DNA from 3 places in the Colwellia sp. MB02u-14 genome. Region 1 is predicted to be linked to each of the others. Evidence: predicted binding sites of a transcription regulator. Region 1 holds the regulator's gene; each other region holds the start of a gene.

Region 1 (6,646 bases):
CACGTTATCAAGAAGGTTATGATAAGGGCGTGCATGATGCCGATGCGGCATTAATTCTAAAGCAATTACTTGCTTTAAGAGAATCTATTGGCTTGTTAGCTTATCCGGTCTTGGAAAGAAGACTCGCGCTACTTTTTTTCACCACAGAATTAGCTGATAACAGTAGAAAAGATTTATTACAGCGCAGTCATAATCTCTATATCATGGAAGAAACTTTTGGTGATAGTCAATTACGTCATCAGCTTATTAAAGAATTGGCTACGCTATTAGATAGCTATATTGAAAGTCAGCCTTGGCTGAAATGTGACACGTTATTGTCAGCAACCTACCTATTAAAAGAGTTAGCTTTAGCCGAACAGAAATTTGTTATTAAAGAAAGTAGCGTTGAGTTAGCTAATCAACTGGAGAGTCAGTTAAAGCATAAGAGCTTAGAAAAACAACTCAATGGCGCATTATTGGGTTGTTCGACACTAGAGCAAAAATATCAACTTTACTGGGCGTGGTTGCAGGCTTTTTCTTCGCACCAGAGTATGAATATCCATCAAGATATTATTGATGAAGCCGCAATTTTTATGCTGATGCAAGAGCAATGTGAATTCTATACTTCATTGGCTGACACCGAAGGTGTTGTTGATGGTTTATTGGGGCAGCATGGGCAAATATCGGACAGAAAAATTGCGATAAATTATCAAGAATTTATCACTCGACTTCGCCAATTTAAAAATGAACATGAACCGGCATTCAAAGGTTTTCATATTCAAAAGCAAAAGGTATTAGCGGCACAACGTAAACGCTTACGCTTAGAAGAGTTTAAACCAAGAGCGCTGTCTTCGTTTGTACGTAATAAATTAATTAATGATGTTTATTTCCCGATTATTGGTATTAATTTAGCTAAACAAATTGGCGCAGCTGGTAATAATAAACGTTCTGATTTAATGGGATTATTACTGCTTATTTCTCCCCCAGGTTATGGTAAAACAACGCTTATTGAATACGTTGCCAGTAAGCTAGGTATGACCTTTGTTAAAATAAACTGTCCGTCGATAGGACACGAACAGTTGTCACTAGATCCCGCTCAGGCAAACAACTCAACAGCTAAAAATGAAGTTGAAAAGATTAACTTAGCCTTCGAAATGGGTAACAATGTTATGTTGTACCTTGATGATATTCAGCATACTAATCCTGAGTTTTTACAAAAGTTTATTTCCTTATGTGATGGCTCAAGAAAAGTGGAGGGTGTTTGGAATGGTGACAGTAAAACCTATGATATGCGCGGCAAAAAATTTGCAGTTGTCATGGCTGGTAATCCTTATACCGAATCAGGAGAAGCATTTAGCATTCCTGATATGTTGGCTAACCGAGCCGATATTTATAACTTAGGTGATACCTTAAGTGGTCGAGAAGAAGAGTTCTCTTTAAGCTTTATTGAAAATAGCTTAACCAGTAATCGCTATATCGCACCACTAGCGACCCGAGATATGGACGACCTCTATAACTTGGTTAAAATTGCCGATGGCCAACAAGTTGCCACAACTGAGCTAAAGCATAATTACTCGCAAGCAGAGGTCAATGAAATAGTTGCGGTTATTAAACGTATTCGTAAAATTCAAGCGACGGTATTAAAAGCCAATCAACAGTACATTGCCTCTGCCGCCCAAGACGATAAGTACCGCACTGAGCCTTCGTTCAAGTTACAAGGAAGCTATCGCAATATGAATAAGATGGCGGAAAAAGTAGTACCGGTTATGACCGAAGAGGAAGTCGAGCAGCTTATCGCCGATCATTATCGTGGTGAAGCGCAAACACTCACCATAGGCGCTGAAGAAAATTTACTTAAATTAGCCGAGCTGCGCAACAATCAAACCAGTGAAGAAAAAGTGCGTTGGCAACAAATTAAGGCAGATTTTGTTCGTTATCAAAGCTTGGGTGATAGTGATAACCCGATTGCGGCTGTTGCTAGCCAAATATCGTTATTGCAAAAAGGGCTCAATCAAATAGGAGAAGCTTTGTTAGAGCCTAAATCTGCAGCGTTAGATAGCTTGAATGAAACGCTTGCCAGTCTTAAACTGCAAGTGAATATTGAAAAACCAGATGATTCAGCATTAGCTGAAACTTTGGCGTTATTTAGTGAAAATATGGCGTCTTTTTTAACGCCGCTGGTTAACGCGTTACAAAGTAATAAAAATGTCGATTTGGCGATGATCGATACTTTAAAAACATTGAACCTGACTACTGAAAAATCAGTAAAAAGTTCTGAGACCCATATTCAAAAAATTAGTCGAGAACTCGCTTCAGGAAAACAAAATAGCGATGAGCTTTCTGCGGACGAGTACTAGCTAACATCGGCTATGCTAAACGAGAAAATAGTTGCCAGTAGTAAAGATAAACCAGGAAGATGCCTTGTTACCTTTAGACAAACCACAACATATTGGTTTGTTGTTAGCGATGCGTCTTTGGGAGTTACCTCAGTGTAAAGCACTGCGCAGAAATTAATATTTATTGCCAAACCGAGAACACATAACGTTATACTCCCTATAAACGTATAACTGCATGCTAATGGAAGATGTTTAAAGTTATTAGCCCTTTTAATATGATACTAAAATTGTGTTTTAAAAAATATTATCTCGCTTCTTTTCAGAAATGAATAAAGCGTCAATAATTAACGTTCAACATAAAAAATGATGGAGCGCAGCTATGAATGAAAAAATTGCAGCACTTAAGTCAGACCTAGCGCTACTTAAAGAACAATTTAGTAAAAAAATTACTGATGCAGAAATTCGTTTAAAAAATATGATTGAACAAGACAGCCTAGATACTTCGGTTGAACGTGGCTATAAAATTCAAGCTTCTTTTGAAGAGCCAGCAGATTCTTTAGCTAATGGTGAATGTGTAATTTTACTGCATGGGCTTGCACGTTCGGCTAACTCCATGAAAGCTATTGAAAAACGACTATTGACAGAAGGTTATTTTGTGATAAATATCAACTACCCTTCTAGAGATTATTCGATAGAAGAGTTGGCTGAAAAAGTGATTTCTAAAGCGCTATTAATTTGTGAAAGTCGTCAAGTTAACTTTGTTACCCATTCAATGGGCGGTATATTAGTTCGCCAATATTTAAGTATGCACAAAATACCTAATTTAAATAAAGTCGTGATGCTGGGTCCACCAAACAAAGGCAGTGAAGTTGTTGATAAACTAAAAAATACACCTGGTTTTAGTTTCATCAATGGTGATGCGGGTATGCAATTAGGTACCGGCGAATTTAGTATCCCTAGTAATCTTGGCAATGCTAATTTTGATTTGGGTGTTATTGCCGGTAATCAAAGTATTAATTGGATATTATCAACACTTATTCCTGATAAAGATGATGGTAAAGTTTCGGTTGCTAGTACCAAACTTGATGGTATGAATGATCACATTGAAATGGAAACAACCCATCCGTTTATGATGAAAAATGAAAAAGTGATTGAGCAAGTTATTCATTATTTAAAATCAGGTAGTTTTCAAAAATAATTATCCCAGAAAGCTTGCCTTTAATAACGACCTGTATATACTCACAGTAACAACTGTGTAAATTTACAGGCTCCCTATGCTAAATGAAATCAGCGAATTACGCCCTCTAACGAACCGACAACAACAAGTTTTTGATCTGATCAAAGACAAAATAAGCGATACGGGTATGCCACCAACACGTGCTGAAATAGCCAAGTTTTTTGGCTTTAAATCAGCAAATGCAGCAGAGGAACATTTAAAAGCTTTGGCTAAAAAAGGCTATATAGAAATGTTGCCAGGTACTTCTCGCGGCATTCGTTTGACTGAGAAGTTAATGGAAGAAGCCGGTTTACCTTTAATCGGCAGAGTGGCTGCAGGTGAACCTATTTTAGCTGCAGAGCATGTTGAAGATCATTACAAAGTTGATGGTAATTTGTTCCACCCAGCCGCTGATTACTTATTGAGAGTTAATGGCGAAAGCATGAAAAATATCGGCATACTTGATGGTGACTTGTTAGCTGTTCATCAAACGACCGATGTACAGAATGGCCAAGTAATTGTTGCTCGTGTCGAAGAAAATGTTACGGTTAAACGTTATAAACGAGAAGGTAACATCGTTTACTTACATGCTGAAAATGATGACTTCTCTCCTATAAAAGTCGATTTGTCTGATCAAGAGTTTAATATTGAAGGGTTGGCTGTTGGCGTTATTCGCTCGGCAGACTGGATGTAATTAAGTTAACCTATCCTATCCAATAAACTTGGTGGTAACTAAGTCAATTTATCTAACAAATATAGTATTAATTACGTCAAACTGCTCGGCAAACTTTAGTGTATAAAATAGGCTAAAGTTTGCTTTTCTAACCTTTCGTATTCTTTTCATGCAAACCTTTCTCTTTACTAAGAATAATTTTCATTCTAAAGCCCATTCAAACAACTTTATCTTTCTCTGATTAAAAAACAACCAAGATCAATTTTTGCAATATGCGTATTTATACTCAGCTGTTTATTTTTAATACTACGGCTACAGCCCTTTGTTATTAGGCTTTTATCTGTATTAGAGTTGATACTCTATTGTTTTTATTGGTTTTTATTTTAAAATAGCTCGATTTTTAAATTGACCCAGATCAACTTTTAAGTAATTCTAGTTTGGAATGTGTACAAATATAAATATAAGACGATGTTGTTGACGCTAACTGGTTGATAACAAAATTGCTAAGAAAATAATAAAAATCCGTACTAAAGGATGTGTTTTGTCCTAGGTATCAAGTTTTAAACTTTTATAGGGTGAAGGAGATGTCGTGTGAAAAGACGTAACCTAGGTTGGCTGTTGTTGGGGAGTGTTCTTTCCAGTTCAGCTTGGGCAGATATGCAATTAAATCTGACCAAGGGTGTAACAGAAGTAAGTAGAGATGTTTACGATCTACATATGCTCGCAATGTATATATGTGTAGCAATCGGTGTGGTTGTTTTTGGTGCTATGTTTTGGTCAATGGTTTTCCACCGAAAATCCAAAGGGGCTAAATCAGCAGATTTTCATGAAAGTACAAAAGTAGAGATTCTCTGGACAGCAATTCCCATTGTCATTCTTATCGCTATGGCTGTACCAGCAACGAAAACACTGATCGAAATGGAAAATAACGACGATTCTGACGTTACCATTCAGATCACAGGTTCTCAGTGGAAGTGGCATTATAAATATTTTGATCAAGATATTGAGTTCTACTCCGTTTTATCTACGCCAAGACCACAGTATGAAACACAAGAAGGTAAACACCTTAGTGTTGATGCCGGCGACAAAGTCAAAGGTGAAAATTATTTACTCGAGGTTGATAAACACCTTGTCATTCCAGTTAATAAGAAAGTACGATTTTTAATCACTTCTGACGATGTTATTCATGCTTGGTGGGTACCTGCTTTTGCAGTAAAGCAAGATGCTAACCCAGGATTTATTAATGAAGCATGGACAAAAGTTGACGAGCCTGGGATATACCGAGGTCAGTGTGCTGAGCTTTGTGGTAAAGATCACGGTTTTATGCCTATTGTTGTCGAAGTAAAGTCTGAAGCTGATTATGCTCTTTGGCTCGATGAGCAACACGAAATTAATGCGCAAGCTGCTGCTGCTGAGAAAGCGTCTCTTAACGCTTCCGCATCAATGGATGAACTGATGACTTTGGGTGAAACTACCTATGTTGCCTACTGTGCTGCCTGTCATCAAGTTTCTGGTGCTGGTCTACCTCCAGCATTTCCTGCACTTAAAGGAAGCTCTGTTGCTACGGGTAGTATTGCTGCGCATATTGATATTGTACTCAATGGTAAAGCGGGTTCAGGTATGCAAGCTTATGATAAGCAGTTAAGTATGAAGCAAATTGCTGCAGTTGTGACCTATGAGCGTAATGCTTGGGGTAACAATACCGGCGATGCCGTACAAGCCGCTGATGTTAAAAGTTTTGCTAATGATTCAGGCAATGACACAGAAACACCGGTAAAAGTCGCTGAAGTGGTTGTTGAAGAAGCCCCAGCAGAAGATCTCACTAGAGTGTATAGCGAAGATGAATTGATGGTTATGGGTGAGCAAGTTTACATGAAAGCTTGTGCTGCTTGTCATCAAGTTTCTGGTGTGGGTTTACCTCCGGCATTTCCTGCACTAAAAGATAGTGTAATTGCACTGGGTGACATTGCTGTGCATATAGACATGGTTATTAATGGCAGTAAGAAAAACCCTGCTATGGCTGCTTTTGGTAGCCAGTTAACTAAAACCGAAATAGCGGCTGTTGTTACTTATGAGCGTAATGCTTGGGGCAATAACACCGGTGATTTAGTACAACCTGCAGCCGTTGATGCTGCTAGTGCGAAGTAGGGGGATATAAAATGACTACAGACGTTATAGAACAAGAATCGCACGACGATCATCATGATGACCATAAAATGAAAGGCATCAAACGTTGGTTGTACACGACAAATCATAAAGATATAGGTACGTTATATCTATGGTTTGCTTTTATTATGCTATTAACCGGCGGTGCTTTAGCCATGGTTATTCGAGCCGAGTTATTCCAACCCGGTTTGCAAATAGTGGAGCCTGATTTTTTCAATCAGCTAACTACTGTACATGGTTTGATCATGGTGTTTGGTGCAATTATGCCGGCCTTTA
Region 2 (6,646 bases), on a different contig from region 1:
GAACCGTGATTACAGCTTCTGTAACTGCTTCACCTAAAAAGTCTTCTGCTGTTTTTTTCATTTTCTTTAAAACTTCAGCTGAAACTTGTGGTGGCGCAACGTTCTTATCACGTGTTGTAACCCAAGCATCACCATTGTCAGCTTTAACAATACCAAATGGCATGATTTTAATATCACGCTGAACTTCTTCGTCTTCAAAGCGACGACCAATTAAACGCTTAATAGCATATAATGTATTTTTTGGGTTTGTTACAGATTGACGTTTAGCAGGTTGACCTACTAATGTTTCGCCTTCTTCTGTATATGCAATAATTGAAGGCGTTGTACGATCACCCTCTGCATTTTCAATTACACGTGCTTTGCCGCCATCTAGTACAGCAACACAAGAGTTTGTTGTCCCTAGGTCAATACCGATTATTTTGCCCATCTTTAGGATCTCCGAATACTAATTAAAATAAAGCTTATTAAAGTAAGATTTTTTAATAAACCTGTTGATGAAACAAATAGTGGGGGCAGGAAAATTCTTTTCAACTATTTTGAAAGAAAAAAGTAAATTTATTTCTTTATTTAGCTATTTATGAAGTTTTTTTGATTCTTTTACTGAAATAACGATAAAACAGCTTAATAAAAAATTTTTATCCTTAAATACAAAAAAGCGGTAAGAAGTTTATGAGCAACTTCTTACCGCTTTTTATTCTGTTTTTAATTATACTGTTGTATCTACTGCCGGAGCAGATTTAGAGACCATCACCATCGCTGGACGAATTAAACGACCATTGAGCTCATAGCCTTTTTGCATAACAGCAATAACGGTATTAGGTGCAACGCCTTCAACTTCTTGCATTGACATCGCTTGATGCAACTCAGGGTTGAAAGGTTCATTTTGTGGGTCAACACCTTTAACACCAAATTTCTCTAAAGAAGCAATTAAGCCTTGAAGTGTTAATTCAACACCTTCAATAATAGCGGTATTACTTTCATCTTCTTTATCAATATTCTCTAAAGCACGTTCTAAATTATCAACTGAAACTAACATTTCAGCAGCAAATTTCTCTAAAGCAAACTTACGTGCTTTATCAACGTCTTGTGCGCTACGACGGCGAATATTATCAACTTCTGCTTTAGCACGAACCACAGAATCTTTTTGATCAGCAATGGTCGTTTGTGCTGAAGAAAGACTGAGCTCAAGCTTATTGATTTTTTCTTGTTCTGCGCTAATTACGTCATGCACAAAAACATGTTGTACTTCAACTTGCTCTTCAGCTTGATCAATAATTTCTTGTACCAAAGTTTCTTCAGGCATTAAAGCTTCAGTTGATGGTTTAGCGGTATTTTTATTTTCTGTTGACTCATTAGTCATGAAAGCTCCAAAATAAACTAATAGTATATTTAACAATATAAGGGTTATATAAATCTGATAACCGTAATTATGGGGACTTCTTGCTACGTTTCAAGCATTAATGCCTATTTAATTAACTTTGTTTACACTTAGAGCTTGATAGCACCTTGAAAAAATAGCATATCTTTTATATAGACATTCTATATTAAAGAAATAACCTGTAGTTATCGATTCGCTGACCAAGGCAAAAAAGGCAAGTTTAAGCTACATTATTGATTTGAGAAAAAGACTATTGCCGTTAATCAACACATTATCTTTAGCCTATTGAATTTTGCTAAATACAAAATACGGGCTCAAATAGCTATAAAGTAAATCATTTATAAAAAGTCAACTTTACAAGCCATTAAAATACAGCGAAACTATTATTAACCCTAAGACAAAAATAATTTACAGTGTAGACATGAGTAAAATTTTTAATACCATAGGTTTAATTGGCAAACCAAACCATGAAGGAGCAAGCGCAACAATCACCGCGCTTTATCAATTTCTGACAGAACAGAACTACAAAGTATTAATTGAAAGCTCTGTTGCCCCTTCAATTGATATCGACAAGCTCACCGTTAACACCTTAATGGAGATTGGTGAACAAGCTGACCTCGCAATTGTTGTTGGTGGTGACGGTTACATGTTAGGTGCTGCGCGTGTTTTATCGTGTTACGACGTTGGTGTTATAGGAGTAAACAGAGGCAACTTAGGCTTTCTTACTGATTTATCGCCTGATGAATTACTTGAACCTCTCCAAGAAATTCTACAAGGTAAATCTCGCTGTGAACAACGTTTTATTATAGAAGCGGAAGTTTATCGTCATGGTAAGTTGAAAAGTTCAAACAGTGCCGTAAATGAAGCGGTACTTCATGCTGGAAAAGTTGCCAGCATGATTGAGTTTGAAGTTTATATTGATGGCAGTTTCATGTTTAGTCAGCGCTCTGACGGCCTAATAGTATCAACACCTACGGGGTCAACTGCCTATTCAATGTCTGCAGGTGGCCCTATTCTGACACCTAATTTAAATGCTTTATCTTTAGTTCCCATGTTTCCACATACTTTAACCAGTAGACCGATAGTTGTAGACGGCAACAGTGAAATAAAATTAGTGCTTGCCAATGAAAATTATGAAAACTTACAGGTAAGCTGTGATGGCCACGTAATATTGGCTGTTATGCCTGGCGATGAAGTTATTATCAGAAAAAGTGCATACACCCTTCGATTGATCCATCCACTCGATCATGACTACTTTAATGTACTACGCAGTAAATTAGGCTGGGGTAATAAACTTTATTAATTTTTAATAAATTCAGCCTGTTGAATTTTTATGCGATTAATACTTGCACAAACCCAAATTACTGTATAAATTAACAGTTATATATTTACACAGTAATTTGGCTTCGAAATGCTTTTACAACTTAACATTCAAAACTTCGCAATTGTCCGATCTTTAGATATAGATTGGCGCAAAGGTATGACAACAATTACCGGAGAAACAGGCGCAGGTAAATCGATAGCGATTGATGCCTTAGGTTTATGTTTAGGTGATAGAGCGCTGAATAACGTTGTAAGGCCAAATACTAAAAAAGCAGAGTTAGCGGCAACCTTTGATATTAAGAAAAATATTTCTGCACAAAAATGGCTTAAGAACAACGATCTTTCCCTTACCGATGAACACGACCCTGAGCAAGATTACGAATGTATTTTACGCCGAGTAATATCGGCAGAGGGCCGTTCAAAAGCTTATATAAATGGCAGCCAAGTACCGCTTACTCAACTAAAAGATATTGCACAATTTTTAATAAGTATTCATGGCCAACATGACCATCAACTCATTGTAAAGCCAGCACAACAACGAAAAATACTTGATGAGTATGCCGATCATCAGCATTTATTAGACGACGTTCAATATTATTATCAGCAGTGGCGAAATCTAAAAACAGAATTAAAAAAGTTGCAAGAAAGCAAAGAACAGCGTCAAGCTAAACTGCAATTATTACAATACCAAGTAAATGAGTTAGACGAATTTTCATTGCAGATGGAAGAATTTGAAACGTTAGAAAGTGATTACAAGCGTCATAGTAACGGTCAGACATTATTAAGTGGTGTATTGGAATCATTGCAGGTCTTATCTGAAAATGAAGACTTTAATATCACAGATAGCCTGAGAACTCATTGTGAACAATTGAATGACTTAGCACATATGGATCCAAGCTTAGCTGACATAGCAAAAACATTAGCAGAAGCGCTGATTCAAATTGAAGATGCAAACGATGAGCTAAAGCATTACTACGATAGGCTTGAACTCGACCCAGAAGCTTATCAAATGATTGAAGACCGCTATTCACAGGCGATTAAATTAGGTAAAAAACATCAAGTTGCACCAGAATACATACCAACATTGCATATGGAAATTAAACAAGCATTGAACTTAATAAACTCAGACGGTTCAAGATTAGACACTGCATATATCGACATTGAAAAAGCTAAAGCTCATTATCTACAGTCGGCAAAAACGTTATCAACATCAAGAGTAAAGTCAGCTAAAATAATGAGTAAAAAAATTACACTTAGCATGAAAGAACTCAATATGAACAATGGCGTATTTGAAGTTTCAGTCAATCAAATTGAAGTTGAGGCATTATCACCGTTCGGGCTTGATGAAATAAACTTTTTAATCAGCCTTAACCCAGGTCAAAAAATAGAAGCGATGAATAAAGTTGCTTCAGGTGGTGAGTTATCACGCATTAGCTTAGCGATGCAGGTAATATTAGCTGATAAAGTTATTACGCCGACACTCATATTTGACGAAGTTGATGTTGGTATCAGTGGTCCGACAGCGGCAATGGTGGGTAGCAAACTGCAAGAGCTAGCAAAAAACACCCAAGTAATATGCGTTACTCATTTACCACAAGTAGCCAGCAAAGGACATCAGCAGTTATTTGTCAGTAAATTAACAGATGGAGAATTTACTGAAACAAAAGTGACGGAACTAAGTGAGAATGGTAGAGTCCAAGAAATTGCTCGCTTATTAGCGGGAAATAAAATTACTGATAATAGCTTAGCTAACGCACAAGAGTTGCTTGCCGGTTAATAATACAATTTAACGTAAAGCAGGTACGTGTCATTAAATAAACAGGAACAAAATAAATTGAAAATAGTTTTGTATCTGTCCGCTTGCTTAGTTATTATCCCTTATTGAACTTATTAGGATAAATGAATAATCATGTTGTTTCGTATTTTAGCCCTTACTATCGCCTTATCTCTTTCTGCCTGCTCAAGCTGGGTTTTTCGTATCGACATTCCTCAAGGGAATTTTTTAGAACAAAAGAATATTGACAAACTTCAAATAGGTATGAATAAAGAACAAGTAAAATTTGTATTAGGTAGCCCCGTTGTTGTCGATGCATTTAACAACGACACTTGGCACTATGTTTACTCATTAAAATCAGGGCGAAGTGAAGAACTAAACATTCAGAAAAAGTTTATTCTATCTTTCGACCAAGACTCATTAATTAGTGCTGAAGGTGACTTTGAATTATCGGAAAGTTTTTATGTGCCAATGGTGAACTAATTGGTACTGTACTTTTAGTTCAATAAAAAACGGCCTTAACAGCCGTTTTTTTATTTTACATTTTGCAGTAAATTTTTTAGCTGGCCTTATTTCGTCGAGGATCAACGCGACCACCCGTAACTTTATCGGCACGCCCTTCATTTTTTGCTTTTTCAGCTCTGCGCTTTCTAACCTCTTTTGGATCAGCAATTAACGGTCGATATATTTCAATACGATCTAAATCTCGTAAAGTATCTGTTAACTTAGCCACTCGATTCCAAATACCAACATTATTTATGGTTAGGTCTATTTCTTCAAAAACAGATAAAATGCCTGATGCAATAATACCTTGCTCTAACAAGGTGCCTTCGTCGACTAAAAACGTCAATAGCTCTTGTCTATCGGGTAGTCCATAAACAACTTCTATTTGTATTTTACGTTGAGCAAGTTCTTGCTCTATTTCTATGCTATCAACCATTAGAATGATAAACCTCTTTAGCTCTTTGTGTAAAAGCTTGTACCATATTATTCGTCAAACTTGTAAAAACACGGCCAAATGCCAAATCGAATACTTTACTCGAAAACTCATACTCTAAATGCAGACTAATCTTACAAGCTTCTCCGGATAATTCAGTAAGTTGCCAGTAACCCGTCAACTTTTTAAAGGGACCATCAACTAAATCAAGTTGTACTTTATTATCACCAATCAAGGTATTCTTGGTGGTAAACCATTTTTTTAGTACCCCCTTCGAAACCATCAAAGCAGCAGTAACTTCATTACCTTGCTGAGAAATTATCTTACTGTTACCACAATTTGGAATAAATTGAGGATAAGCAACAATGTCATTAATTAATTGATACATTTGGTCAACGCTATACATCACTAAAGCGCTGCGACTAATTACGGGCATTTATATTCCTCAGCTTTAAAGGGTAATGATAACAAAGCCGTGAGCAAAAGGCATTAAACAGAAAAATTGAAATTAATCATTCAAATATCAATAATTCTCCGTATAATGTTTGTGATTGCTATTTTTGATAGCAAACAAAATGGAAATATAATGGCACAGAAAAAAAAATCAAACAGCAATACTATTGCGTTAAACAAAAAAGCTCGTCATAACTATTCTTTAACTGATAAGTTTGAAGGTGGGATGAGCCTGCAGGGTTGGGAAATTAAAAGTATCCGTAGCGGAAAAGTTAATATTTCTGATTGTTATGTACACGTAAAAAACGGTGAAGCTTATTTACTGGGTGCTGAAATAATGCCGCTCAATGCTGCTTCTAGTCACGTAGTATGCGAACCTAATCGTGACCGCAAGCTACTGTTGAATCGACGCGAATTAGAGAAAATAACCGCCGCTGTAGAGCGAGATGGTTATTCATTAATTGCCACGGCGATGTATTGGAAAGCCAATTGGGTCAAACTCGAATTTTATTTAGGTAAAGGAAAGAAAGACCACGATAAGCGGTCTGATATTAAAGACAGAGAATGGGCTGTTGATAAAGGCCGATTAATGAAAAATAAGAATTTAGATCGATAACAAGTTAACAATTAACACGTTGTTTATTTAAAAGAAGCGCTGTACAATGCGCTTTATAGACTGAATAAGTTTATAATTAAGATGTAAAAACTTTGGGGCGGATCTAGGATTCGACAAGATTCATGAAACCCGAGGTGCATGCCCAGGGGCGGTTTGCCTGGTAAA
Region 3 (6,646 bases), on a different contig from region 1:
GGCTATGTTTAAAAACACCGGATAATTTTTCTTTTCTTAAATGTCGTCGTAATCCATAGTGATGATATAGAGCGGCATGAGCAGCCCAACAAGAAAACATTGTTGAGGTGACATTTTCTTCAGCCCAATCAAATATTTCACAAATTTTATCCCAGAAAGTTACTTTTTCGTATTCCATTAACGCCAATGGTGCACCGGTTATAATTAAGCCATCGTATTGCGTATTCTTAATGTCATCAAAGAGACGGTAAAAATTATCTAAGTGCTCTTTCGGCGTATGTTTGGATTCATTGGCGTGAATACGTACAAAATCAACATTTATTTGTAAAGGTGTATTAGACAATACCCGTAATATTTGAACTTCTGTTTCAATTTTATTAGGCATTAGATTGAGAATAGCGACTTTCATTGGGCGAATTTCTTGACTTGCCGCTCTACGCTCAGACATTACAAAAATATTTTCTTCACCTAAAATAGACAAAGCAGGTAATAAATCTGGAATTTTAATGGGCATAGCGTTTACCTAATCAAATAATGTCAAACAAGCATGAACACTTTGTTCTCTAATTTCACGTATTAACTTTTATATAAATATGAGTATTTGATGGTACGTGTATTTATAGCTATGTCAACATCTAAACGTATAGACGTCTATAACGTTTTATTTCATTAAATAAGTAACTCATTGCTTTGGCATTGAAAGTAAGCAGATTGTTAATGTTTAATAACCTATCTGTATTTATTTATGAGTAACATCTTGAAGTGTTATTTTTTATTAGATTGCGGTAATATCAAAACTCTGAAGAAAACATGGCAGATTTTACCCTTGACTATAAAAGTACTTTCCCCGGTAGAACGACATAATAATGACGTCATTAAAACTTATGACAGTATATTAAAAGATATACAAGATGAAGAAGCGCTTATTTTTATGAATCATGGCTTCGCTCCATGTGAAATTTTATTAGATGACATTGATAAAAAATGGAAACATCAAATATCGCTTTACAACAACATGCTAATTCAAGCATTCAAGCTTGGTTTAAGCGAAGTCCTAACCGATAAATCGATTTTAGAAATAGGAAGTGGACGTGGCGGTGGCTTAGCTTTTGTTAAAAAATATTATAATCCAAAACAAGCAACAGGCGTTGACCTAAATAAAAATCAAGTAACTTTTTGTGCTAACACTCACAAAATAGAAGGTCTGCACTATATGGAGGGCGACGCATGTGCCTTAAATATTGAAGACAACAGTATTGATATTATCTTTAATGTTGAATCATCGCATTGTTACTCAAATATCAATCAATTTTATCGCCAAGTTAGTGATAAACTTAAACCTGGAGGCTTCTTTCTCTATACCGATATATTTTTCCCGGATGAGAAGCTTTATGATGATTTTTTAGCTTTTAAACAGAATTTAATTCCTGGCATGGATATTTTATATGCTGAAGATATGACCGAAAACGTCATTAATGCTTGTCGATTAGATAAAGTAGACTTTAAAACAACACTGCCCAAGACAATTGCGGCTTTAATGTCAGAAATTGCTGAAGTTAAATTAGATAAATACGAAAAAGGTCTTATTAAATATATTACGGTTGTGGCAATAAAGCGCTAACGCTTCATTGTAAATGAATAGCGACTATTAATTGATTATAATAATCAAATTTACATTCTTCAGATATAATAAGCCACCGCAAATGCGATGGCTTATTAAGATATAGATGACTAATAACAGCTTATTCGGTAACCGCTTCTTCTTTAGGTAATTTATCACCCGCTCTTACGCTTTTAACTAACAGTAATTCACGTAAACGTTTATCAAGCTCTTTTGCCATTTCAGGTTTTTCTGCTAACGATTTAGAAGCGTTTGCTTTACCTTGGCCAATACGATCGCCATTGTAACTGTACCAAGAACCCGCTTTTTCAACCATATTATGCTGAACACCTAGGTCAATTAATTCACCTAAGCTGTTAATCCCTTCCCCATATAAAATTTGAAATTCAGCTTGTTTAAAAGGAGGCGCTATTTTGTTTTTAACCACTTTTACGCGGGTTTCATTACCAATAATTTCGTCGCCTGCTTTTACAGCACCGATACGTCGAATATCTAAACGAACAGAAGCATAAAACTTAAGTGCATTACCACCCGTTGTGGTTTCAGGAGAACCAAACATTACACCAATTTTCATACGAATTTGGTTAATGAAAATAATCATGGTATTTGATTTTTTCAAGTTACCCGTTAACTTACGCATTGCTTGTGAAAGCATACGGGCTTGTAAACCCATGTGTGAGTCGCCCATATCGCCTTCAATTTCTGCTTTGGGTGTAAGTGCAGCAACAGAATCGACAACAATAACGTCTATAGCACCTGAACGCGTTAGCATGTCACAAATTTCCAATGCTTGCTCACCAGTATCAGGCTGAGAAACAAGTAATTCGTTGATGTTAACACCTAACTTTTCAGCATAAATAGGGTCAAGTGCATGTTCAGCATCAACAAAGGCACACACTTTACCGTTACGCTGAGCTTCAGCAATAACTTCAAGTGTTAAGGTTGTTTTACCACTTGATTCAGGACCATAAATTTCAACAACACGCCCAAGTGGCAAACCACCCGCACCGAGTGCAACATCAAGCGCTAATGAACCTGTAGAAATGGTTTCAACATCCATGGTGTTATTATCACCAAGTTTCATAATTGAGCCTTTACCAAATTGTCTTTCAATTTGACTTAATGCTGCTGCTAATGCTTTTTCTTTATCATCTTTCATGTTTGTTCCGCCGATGTTGCTAAGATTTCGTTTTGATGAAGCAAGTATACTGTATGACCGTACAGTATCAAGCTTTTTTACAACTATTTTAATTATATTATCAAAAACAAAACGAGTTGACTTTTAAGTCATTGATAAACAAAAACATAACGAACATTAATAACTTTTAATCATTACTCACCAAAAAGTTACTATTTATATTATCACTGTAAAATCCTTTCATAAATCTTATCGTATTCAGTAAAAACTTTAGTTAAATAAATAGAGTCTAAATTTGCCAGTTATGACATAATTGTGACCTTACTCTTTCATTGAACTTATGAGTTACCGCATAGAAATGACGACAGCAAACTTAGACTTATCCTCACACACCCCTATGATGCGCCAGTACTTAACCATTAAAGCTGAGTTCCCTCATATTTTAATTTTTTATCGCATGGGTGACTTTTACGAATTATTTTTTGATGATGCGAAAAAAGCATCTGATTTGCTCGATATTTCATTAACCGCTCGCGGCAAGACAGGTGGCAATGCTATACCAATGGCAGGCGTTCCCTATCATGCGGTGGAGAATTATCTAGCAAAATTAGTACAACTGGGTGAATCTGTTGCCATTTGTGAACAAATTGGTGACCCAGCAACCAGTAAAGGTCCTGTTGAACGTAAAGTTGTTAGAGTTATTACCCCAGGCACAGTGAGTGATGAAGCATTATTACTTGATAAGCATGACAACCTAATTGTTGCGGTAAGTGAAGGCAATAATAAGTCATCGCAACGCTTTGGACTGTCTTATCTTGATATGACCAGTGGCCGCTTTGTACTGACCGAGCCAAGCACCATCGAGCAGTTACAAGCTGAATTACAGCGTTTATCTCCTGCTGAACTCCTCTACAGTGAGTCGTTCTCAGCGCCAGAGTTACTAAAAGGCTATCAAGGGTTAAGAAGAAGATCTGAATGGGAATTTGATTTAGACACGGCCATTAATTTACTCAATACACAATTTGGCACTAAAGAACTTTCTGGCTTTGGTGTTGATGATAAATCATTAGGCTTAATGGCCGCTGGTTGCTTATTCCAATATGTAAAAGAATGTCAACGCAGTGCGCTTCCTCACATTCGAGCCATTATTTGTGAGTCTTCTGCTTCTGGTGTCATTTTAGATGCGGCAACTCGTCGTAATTTAGAACTCACGCAAAACTTACAGGGTGGCTTTGAAAATACCCTCGCATCGGTATTAGACAAGTCAGCGACACCAATGGGTTCTAGATTACTGAAGCGTTGGTTACATTTTCCTTTACGTGATTTAAACATATTAACCGCACGTCAAAATGCAATTAGTGAACTATTGTCACAAGATTTAACGTCTGAATTATTTAGCCAACTTAAATCTTTTGGTGATATTGAGCGTATTGTTTCTCGCATTGCCTTACGCTCTGCGCGTCCAAGAGATTTTGCTCGTTTACGTAATGCCTTAAGTCAATTGCCTGAACTTCAGCAACATTTACACGCTTGTCAGCAAGCACATATCACTGAATTAGCGTCACAAAGTTTTCCGATACCCAACTTACACGACTTATTACAACATGCTTTAGTTGAAAACCCACCCGTTCTTATCCGTGATGGTGGTGTTATTGCCAAAGGCTATCATGAAGAACTTGATGTGTTACGTGACTTAAGTGATGGTGCTACTGAATTTCTTGCCCAACTCGAAGCGCGTGAAAAAGAACGTACGGGTATTAGTTCCTTAAAAGTAGGTTATAACAGGGTTCATGGCTTCTTTATTGAAATGAGTCGTACTGCCGCGAACGATGTACCTGATGATTATATTCGTCGACAAACCTTAAAAAATAACGAACGTTTTATTACCAATGAACTAAAACAACACGAAGAGAGAGTACTCAGTGCCCAAAGTAAATTTCTCGCATTGGAAAAACGTTTATATGATGAACTGTTCGATTTAGTCTTACCCGATTTAGAAAAGCTGCAGTTACTTGCACAAGCAATTGCCGAGTTAGATGTCTTGAATACTTTTGCTGAACGTGCCGAGAGCTTGAATTACGTACAACCCAATTTAACAAAAAATAACGGTATTGAAATTAGCGCGGGTCGCCACCCTGTTGTCGAGTTAATGACAAGCGAACCCTTTATTGCCAATCCAGTAACGTTAAATACCGAACGTAAAATGCTGATAATTACTGGCCCTAACATGGGCGGTAAATCAACCTATATGCGGCAAACGGCACTCATTGTTTTATTGGCTCATATTGGTTGTTATGTACCGGCAGATTCAGCAAGTATTAGTATGGTTGATCGTATATTTACCCGTATTGGTGCGTCTGATGATCTAGCCAGTGGCCGATCAACTTTTATGGTTGAGATGACAGAAACCGCTAATATCTTGCATAATGCGACAGAAAAAAGTTTAGTGTTATTGGATGAAATAGGTCGAGGTACCAGTACTTATGATGGTTTATCTCTTGCTTGGGCGTGCGCTGAAATGCTGGCGATTAAAACCAAAGCTTTTACTTTGTTTGCCAGCCACTATTTTGAATTAACACTTTTAGCCGAGCAAATACCGACACTGGTTAATGTACATTTAGATGCGGTTGAACATGGTGATACCATTGTCTTTATGCATAGGGTTCAAGAAGGTGCTGCAAGCAAAAGCTTTGGCTTACAAGTAGCACAATTAGCTGGTGTGCCTAAGCCGGTTATTCAACGAGCAAAACAACGCTTGGCTGAACTTGAAAAACAACAGACGCCTTCTATTATCAATGTTGAACAGCAACCTTTTGAGCAACTTTCATTTATTGAAAATACTCACCCCATACTTGAGTCCTTATCATCAATTGATGTCAATGATTTAACCCCTAAACAAGCATTAGATTTATTGTTTGAGTTTAAAAGTAAAATTTAACCGCTTATGGTTGGCATAAAAAAACCAGCAAATGCTGGTTTTTTTATAGACTCAATCAGTTAATTAAGCTTGGAACAAGGCTTCTATTGATAAATCTTGTTGGCTCAATATATCCCGTAAACGCTTAAGTGCTTCAACTTGAATTTGGCGAACACGTTCACGTGTCAAACCAATTTCTACGCCAACGTCTTCTAATGTTGCCGCCTCGTAGCCTAACAAACCAAAACGACGAGCAAGTACTTCACGTTGCTTAGAGTTCAATTCATTTAGCCAATGAATAATGTTATTTTTAATATCTGTAGTTTGTAGGCTGCCTTCTGGGCCGCCACTCTTGTCATCAGGAATAACGTCTAATAATACTTTGTCGTTTTCACCACCAAAAGGTGAATCAACCGATGTCATACGCTCATTCAAACGTAGCATTTTAGTAACATTAGCCACCGGGACATCAAGCTGTTCAGCAATATCTTCTGCGGTAGGTTCATGGTCAAGTTTTTGGACCAATTCACGCGAGGTGCGTAAATAAATATTGAGTTCTTTTACGACATGGATAGGTAAACGGATAGTGCGGGTTTGATTCATAATGGCACGTTCAATCGTTTGACGTATCCACCATGTTGCATAAGTTGAAAAACGGAAGCCACGTTCTGGGTCGAATTTTTCTACGGCGCGGATCAAACCTAAATTACCTTCTTCAATTAAGTCGAGTAATGGCAAACCACGATTGTTATAGCGACGGGAAATTTTAACAACTAAACGCAAGTTACTTTCGATCATGCGTTTTCTAGAGGGCTCGTCACCTTTAAGAGCAAGGCGAGAAAAATAGACTTCTTCTTCTGCGCTAAGTAGCGGAGAAAAACCAATTTCACTTAAATACAACTGAGTAGCATCTAAATTTGATGGAGCATCTTCTCTATCTTTAGATGATGCTTTAGTTGACTCATTTTTA

The links. Region 1 encodes LexA, which represses DNA repair genes until DNA is damaged. Its sites were predicted from a motif close to TACTGTATNNNNATACAGTA; they were not measured.
Region 2: a site for LexA is predicted at 2,741-2,760, ahead of recN (DNA repair protein RecN). Genes of this name have one in related genera too.
Region 3: a site for LexA is predicted at 2,828-2,847, ahead of recA (recombinase RecA). Genes of this name have one in related genera too.

What each region holds. Positions count from the first base shown of each region.
Region 1 is NZ_JACGUX010000085.1:158,850-165,495, reverse strand. It holds gene H4J52_RS15945 (DNA repair ATPase) at 1-2,336, shown strand, start outside; gene H4J52_RS20130 (hypothetical protein) at 2,368-2,493, shown strand; gene H4J52_RS15940 (alpha/beta fold hydrolase) at 2,695-3,513, shown strand; gene lexA (transcriptional repressor LexA) at 3,590-4,225, shown strand; gene coxB (cytochrome c oxidase subunit II) at 4,796-6,352, shown strand; gene ctaD (cytochrome c oxidase subunit I) at 6,364-6,646, shown strand, end outside.
Region 2 is NZ_JACGUX010000006.1:120,070-126,715, reverse strand. It holds gene dnaK (molecular chaperone DnaK) at 1-427, opposite strand, end outside; gene grpE (nucleotide exchange factor GrpE) at 707-1,360, opposite strand; gene nadK (NAD(+) kinase) at 1,800-2,681, shown strand; gene recN (DNA repair protein RecN) at 2,790-4,478, shown strand; gene H4J52_RS01970 (outer membrane protein assembly factor BamE) at 4,611-4,958, shown strand; gene H4J52_RS01965 (RnfH family protein) at 5,035-5,415, opposite strand; gene H4J52_RS01960 (SRPBCC family protein) at 5,408-5,848, opposite strand; gene smpB (SsrA-binding protein SmpB) at 5,999-6,481, shown strand; RNA gene ssrA (transfer-messenger RNA) at 6,576-6,646, shown strand, end outside.
Region 3 is NZ_JACGUX010000063.1:34,798-41,443, forward strand. It holds gene metA (homoserine O-succinyltransferase) at 1-514, opposite strand, end outside; gene H4J52_RS06715 (class I SAM-dependent methyltransferase) at 827-1,621, shown strand; gene recA (recombinase RecA) at 1,743-2,780, opposite strand; gene mutS (DNA mismatch repair protein MutS) at 3,118-5,697, shown strand; gene rpoS (RNA polymerase sigma factor RpoS) at 5,761-6,646, opposite strand, start outside.